DNA from 2 places in the Novacetimonas hansenii genome. Region 1 is predicted to be linked to the other one. Evidence: predicted binding sites of a transcription regulator. Region 1 holds the regulator's gene; the other holds the start of a gene.
What was found. The regulator HrcA, encoded in region 1, represses chaperone genes, less so after heat shock. The targets are predictions, from matches to a motif close to GTTNGCACTCNCNNNNNGNGAGTGCNAAC.
Positions count from the first base shown of each region.

Region 1 (3,417 bases):
CCCCACCTGCGCCAGACGCATCAGTTCGTTGAACTGTTCCTGTGAAAAGGGGGCCTGTTCCGCCGTCCCCTGGATTTCGACGATGCCGCCGGTTTCGGTCAGCACGAAATTGGCGTCCGCCACGGCATTGCTGTCTTCGGCGTAATCAAGGTCCAGCACCGCACCCGCCCCCGTCAGGCCGCATGATACTGCCGCCACCTGCGCCGTGATTGGCAGGGCCGGGATCACATTCGCCCGCACCAGTCCGTCAAGTGCGAGACGCAGCGCAACCCACGCGCCGGTGATGGCGGCACAGCGCGTGCCGCCATCGGCGTTGAGCACGTCGCAATCCACCGTGATGGAGATTTCGCCCAAGGCCCGCAGATCTATCCCCGCACGCAGCGCACGTGCAATCAGGCGCTGGATTTCATGTGTGCGGCCACCCTGTTTCCCCTTTGCGGCCTCACGCGGGCCACGGCTGTGGGTTGCGCGCGGCAGCATGCCATATTCGGCTGTAACCCATCCCTGTCCCTTGCCCCGCAGGAACGGGGGGACACGGGATTCAATGCTGGCGGCGCACAGAACCTCGGTCCCGCCCATGCGGATCAGCGCGGACCCTTCGGCATGGCGGGCAAAGCCGGTCTGTATGGAAACGGGGCGAAGGGCGTCAATGGCGCGGCCGGATGGGCGCATGAAGGAAACTCCCGATGAAATCGTGTCTCGCGGCATAGCGCGCAACCCCCGTTCTTTCCAGTCCCGTCCCCGCCAGTCCCGTCCCCGGCCGGTGTGTCGCGGGCGCGGGCCGGTGTGGGAATTGTGGGGGCGGGGCGCAATCATGTGATTGTCGCAACAATACGTTGTGCCTATCCTTGTCACCGACCCATGCCCGCGCCAGATCAGAAGGCGGGACATCGTGGCTGTTTATATCTGCGCGCAAGGAGGGAGAACGCCATGGATATCGGAGTACTGTCTTCGCGTCCCGCCCTGCCGCCGGGGCTGGATGCGCGTTCCGCCGCGATATTGCGCGAAATTGTGGAGCAGTATGTCGAAACCGGCGACCCGGTTGGATCGCGCACCCTGTCGCGTCGCCTGCCGCTGTCGCTGTCACCTGCGACGATCCGCAATATCATGGCCGACCTGACCGAGGCGGGATTACTGTTTTCGCCCCATACCTCTGCCGGGCGCCTGCCGACGGAAAAGGGTGTGCGCCTGTTCGTCGATGGCCTGTTGCAGTTCGGCAGCCTGAGCGAGGATGAGCGCGAGACGATCACCCGCGCGCTGGAGGTCCGGGGGCGTTCGCTACAGGACATGCTGGGGGAGGCATCGTTGATGCTGTCGGGCCTGTCCTCGGCCGCGGGGCTGGTCCTTGCCCCCAAGAGCGATGGCACCATCAAGCATATCGAGTTCGTCGCCCTCGGTCCGGGCCGCGCGCTGGTCATTCTGGTCGGGTCCGACGGGCAGGTGGAAAACCGCGTGATCGAAATCCCCTCTGGCCTGCCGCCCTCTGCGCTGGTGGAGGCGGGGAACTACCTCAATGCGCACCTGTCGGGCCGGACGCTCGACATCCTGCGTGACAAGGTCAGCGGTGACATCGCGGCCAACCGTACCGAACTCGATCAGTTGACGACAGAGGTGGTGGCCAGCGGCCTTGCCACGTGGAGTGATGCGGAAGAACGTGGCGGGACGCTGTTCATCCGGGGGCAGGCGCGGCTGTTGTCAGATGTGACGGAGATCGAGCGGCTTTCGACCATCCAGATGCTGTTCGACCGGCTGGAAACGCAGGAGACGATGTTGCGGCTGCTCGACCTTGCGTGCGAATCCGAGGGGGTGCGGATATTCATCGGTGCGGAAAGCGGCCTGTTCGGGATGGCCGGGATGTCGGTGGTGATGGCGCCCGCACGTACTGATTCCAACCGCATCGTTGGTGCGATCGGTGTCATCGGCCCGACGCGGATCAATTACGGGCGCATCATTCCCGTGGTGGATTACACCGCGCGCGTGATCGGGCGCATGCTGGGCTGAAACATGAAAATTCTGCGGCCGCCTCGTCCCTGAACAGGGCGGTGCCTTGCAAGGCTTTTTGAAAACAGGCTTCACTTGACACTTCTGACCCCCCCGGTTTTCCCCTGACCCGCCGTACCCTGCATGGGGCACGGGGCAGCGTGCGCACAGGGGAGGGTCCGTGCAGCCCGTCATTTCCCTGCCCGTTATCAGGTGCCCGTCATCAGGTGACAGGCTGTTGCGTGGAAATAGGCAAGGAGTAACGCCATGACCGTATCCCCATCACGTCCCGGCGGCACATTCCGTATTGGCGGTGAACTTGAGGTCGCGCGCCTTGGGTTCGGGGCGATGCGCATCACGGGGCCGGGCATCTGGGGCGAACCCGCCGACCGTGATGCCGCCCTTGCCACGTTGCGGCTGCTGCCTGAACTTGGCGTGAACTTCATCGACACAGCCGACGCCTATGGCCCTTTCGTCAGTGAAGACCTGATTCACGAGGCCCTGTCGCCTTACAAGGGCCTGGTGATTGCGACCAAGGGTGGCCATACCCGCCATGGCCCCGACCTCTGGCGCCCGGTGGGCAACCCTGATTACCTGCGCCAGTGTGTGATGATGAGCATGCGTCGCCTGGGTGTGGAACGCATCGACCTGTGGCAGCTTCACCGCGTCGGCCCCGACACCACGCCTGAACGGCAGTTTGAAGAGATCGCCACGATGCGCGCGCAGGGGCTGATCCGCCATGTCGGCCTGTCAGAAGTCACGGTGGAGATGATCGAGCGCGCGCGGCTGTATTTCCCGGTTGCGACGGTGCAGAACCGCTTCAACCTTGTGAACCGCTATTCTGAGGCGGTGCTTGATTACTGCACGCGCGAACGGATCGGCTTTATCCCGTGGGCCCCGCTGGCGGCAGGGGGGCTTGCGCGGGGGGATAATGTGCTGACACGCGTGGCGCAGTCGCGCGGCGTCACCACGGGGCAGGTGGCGCTGGCGTGGCTGTTGCGGCGTTCGCCGGTCATGCTGCCCATTCCCGGCACCTCCCGCCCCGATCACGCCCGTGCCAATGCGCAGGCCGCGACATTGGTGCTGACGGATGCGGAATTCGACGCGCTTGACCGTGATGGCCGCGCGGAATGGGACCGCCTGCGCGCCTGATCCTGAACGGGCTGTCATGCGTGTGTTGCGGATCGGGGGCGACGTGGGCGCCGGACGGTGCTAGGACAGGGGCAGACCAACAGGGGGCCAGACCACAGTCCCTATTTCCCTATTGGATACCGGATGACGCTTGCTGACGGATCGGGCCGCGATGGCCGGGTGGATGGAACCTCTGACGCCACGCGTGATGGCGGGCGGCCGGACGGGCGGCGTCCGCGTCCCCCCACGGGTGGCCGGCGCCCGCGTTATCGCCTGGTGCGCAGGCTGGCGGGCGGGGTGCTGGGT
Region 1 covers NZ_CP062147.1:72,958-76,374, reverse strand. The annotation lists gene rph (ribonuclease PH) at 1-672, opposite strand, end outside; gene hrcA (heat-inducible transcriptional repressor HrcA) at 931-2,001, shown strand; gene IFJ82_RS00315 (aldo/keto reductase) at 2,248-3,132, shown strand; gene IFJ82_RS00310 (penicillin-binding protein 1A) at 3,256-3,417, shown strand, end outside.

Region 2 (3,417 bases), 810 kb from region 1:
GCGTCATCGACGCGATCCTTACGTTCCTTCACCTCGACCTCGGTCGAACCACCGACGCGGATCACGGCAACACCACCGGCCAGCTTCGCCAGGCGTTCCTGCAGCTTTTCACGGTCGTAATCGGACGTGGTTTCCTCGATCTGCGCACGGATCTGGCTGCAACGGCCCTTGATGGCCTCGCCTTCGCCCGCACCCTCGACGATCGTGGTGTTTTCCTTGTCGATATGCACCTTCTTGGCGGTGCCCAGCATGTTCAGCGTGACGCTTTCGAGCTTGATGCCCAGGTCTTCGCTGATGACCTGGCCACCGGTCAGGATCGCGATATCCTCAAGCATCGCCTTGCGGCGATCACCAAAGCCCGGTGCCTTCACCGCAGCAATCTTCAGGCCGCCACGCAGCTTGTTGACCACCAGGGTCGCCAGCGCCTCGCCATCGACGTCTTCGGCGATGATCAGCAGCGGACGGCCCGACTGCACCACGGCCTCAAGCAGCGGCAGCATCGGCTGCAGCGACGACAGCTTCTTTTCGTGGATCAGGATATAGGGGCTGTCCAGATCGACGGTCATCTTCTCCGCGTTCGTCACGAAATACGGGGAGATGTAGCCGCGATCGAACTGCATGCCCTCGACAACGTCGAGTTCGGTGTGCAGGCCCTTCGCTTCCTCGACGGTGATCACGCCCTCGCTGCCGACCTTCTGCATGGCCTGCGAGATCATTTCGCCGATTTCCTTTTCGCCATTGGCGGAAATCGTGCCGACCTGCGCCGTTTCGGCAGGCGTCGTGATCTTCTTGGTGTTCTTCTTCAGTTCCTCGACAACCGCGCCGACGGCCTTGTCGATACCGCGCTTGAGGTCCATCGGGTTCATGCCGGCGGCAACAGCCTTGGCGCCTTCGCGCACGATCGCCTGCGCCAGGACGGTCGCGGTGGTCGTGCCGTCACCGGCAATGTCGTTGGTCTTGCTGGCGACTTCGCGCACCATCTGCGCGCCCATGTTCTCGAACTTGTCAGCCAGTTCGATTTCCTTGGCGACCGAAACACCGTCCTTGGTGATGCGCGGTGCGCCAAAGCTCTTGTCGAGGACGACGTTACGTCCCTTCGGACCCAGTGTTACCTTGACCGCATCGGCCAGGATATCCACGCCACGCAGCATGCGCCGACGTGCTTCATCGCCGAACTTTACGTCCTTGGCAGCCATTTCAGTTTCTCCAGTCAGGAAAGGTTATGTAATCGGATCAGGTTCAGGCGTACGACGCTCAGGCAACAACGCCCATGATGTCGCTTTCCTTCATGATCAGCAGCTCTTCGCCGTCGATCGTGACTTCGGTGCCGGACCATTTGCCGAACAGCACGCGGTCACCAGCCTTGACGTCCAGGGCGACAATCTGGCCCTGTTCGTTGCGGGCGCCCGCTCCGACCGAGATAACCTCGCCTTCCATCGGCTTTTCCTTGGCGGTCTCGGGGATGATGATCCCACCGGCTGTCTTTTCCTCACCCTTGAGGCGACGGACAACCACGCGGTCATGCAGGGGACGAAATTTCGTCATTGGATGGATCGCTCCATAATCTAAAAAAGGTAACGCCCTTGAATTAAGCAACGCCACCGGTTTGGCGCGCGCGCCAGGCCGCATCGCGTTAGCACTCCCCTCATGAGAGTGCTAAAGAGCAGATAGGAAGACCTCTTTTAGGTGTCAAGGGAAGCACCAAGATTCCTGGCCAACTTTCCCCAACGCCTGCGGGGATTACCAGAAAAAGGCAGGAAATCCACAAATATATCATTATATATCAATGAATTACGAAAATACCCATCCTCCTGCACATCGTTGTCTCTGGCCCGCACGGACTGCATGCGTCCCCTGCGCCACCGCGCCCCGGCCCGAGTCCCGGATACACCGCCATCACACCCCCGGCACTGCCGGTGTCAGGCAAAGGCATGGATGTGATATAGGTCCTGCATTCACCAACGGTCGCATGGGGCCGTTCCATCGCGCATGACCAATCAATTATGGGGGAGACATATATGGGATCGATCATCACCCTTACCGCCACGGACGGGCACACACTGTCCGCCTATCGCGCGGGGCGGCCAGATGCGGCGCGCGCCGTCGTCGTGGTGCAGGAGATCTTTGGCATTACCCCGTATATCCGCGCGGTCTGCGATGAACTGGCGACCAAAGGATATCAGGTCATCGCCCCTGCGATCTTCGATCGTGCGCAGCGCGACGCCATCCTGCCCTATTCCGCCGAGGGGATGAAGGAAGGGCTGGCGCTGCGGGCGCGGGTACCACTTGCGGGCACGCTGCTTGACCTTGCCGCCGCCGCCGATGTGCTGACAACGGAAAAGAAGGGCGTCATGGGGTTCTGCTGGGGCGGCACACTGGCATGGGAGGCGGCATGCCGCACCACCACATTCGCCGCGGCGGTGGGATGGTATGGAGGCGGTATCGCGGCGGAACGCGCACGGGTTCCAAACTGTCCCGTGCAACTGCATTTCGGGGCCGATGATGCCCATATCCCTGCCGGGGACATCGACGCCATCCGCGCAGCGCACGAAGATATCGAGATTTTTGTCTATGAAGGTGCGGACCACGGGTTCGGCTGCACCGACCGCAGCAGCTACAACGAAACGGCGGCCACGCTGGCGATGCAACGCACCCTCAGCTTCTTTGAACACTGGCTGTAGGCGCAATACCCTGCGGGGGGCATGCGACCGGGATGCCGCGACTGCGGCTTGGCAGCCCCCTTGATTTAAGGAAGTGGAAAAGATTTTTTGAGAGACTGTTTGAAAGTTATACTTGATAACCTACTGAAATTATAAATGTTTTTTGTGAAGCCTTTTCTAAAAAGCTTCAGAAGACGCCGCCTTTTTAAAAAAAGGCGGCACCCAAAAACTTTTCCTGTTTTTTTATCAATGATGTGTTTTCAGACAATCTCTTGAGTCGTTGCCTTGTTGTTAAGCAGGCGACGCCTTGCAAACAGACCGCCAGGAACTCCGGGACGGCTTTTTCAGGTGCTCTCCCGAAACTTCCTGTTGCCCGCCTTCCGGTTGCCCCTGTCGCAATACTCTGCCCACATCACGTCCAAGACGTCCAAAAGTCCCGTCCCCTGCGGCAATAGACCGCACGGGACGGGCAGGACCTGCCTCAGCCCCGTGCGAGCACGCGTCCCGCAACCGCATCAAGCTTTGCCAGCAGGGCGGGATCGCGACGGTCGGGTGCGGTGATGATGGCATGTTCCAGTGCACGGTCGCACCCGGCATGGCACGGGCCACGCGGCTTGCCCAACTGCGGGATGACCGCACGCACCAGCGCACGCGCCCGGCTGGAGTTTTCCTGCATCACCTTGACCACCGCATCGACGGTCACACTGTCATGGTCGTCATGCCAGCAGTCGTAATCCGTTACCATGGCAACGGTGGC
Region 2 covers NZ_CP062147.1:2,794,580-2,797,996, forward strand. The annotation lists gene groL (chaperonin GroEL) at 1-1,196, opposite strand, end outside; gene IFJ82_RS12200 (co-chaperone GroES) at 1,255-1,545, opposite strand; gene IFJ82_RS12205 (dienelactone hydrolase family protein) at 2,019-2,681, shown strand; gene IFJ82_RS12210 (S-methyl-5'-thioadenosine phosphorylase) at 3,142-3,417, opposite strand, start outside.
Region 2: a site for HrcA is predicted at 1,633-1,661, ahead of IFJ82_RS12200 (co-chaperone GroES). Genes of this name have one in related genera too.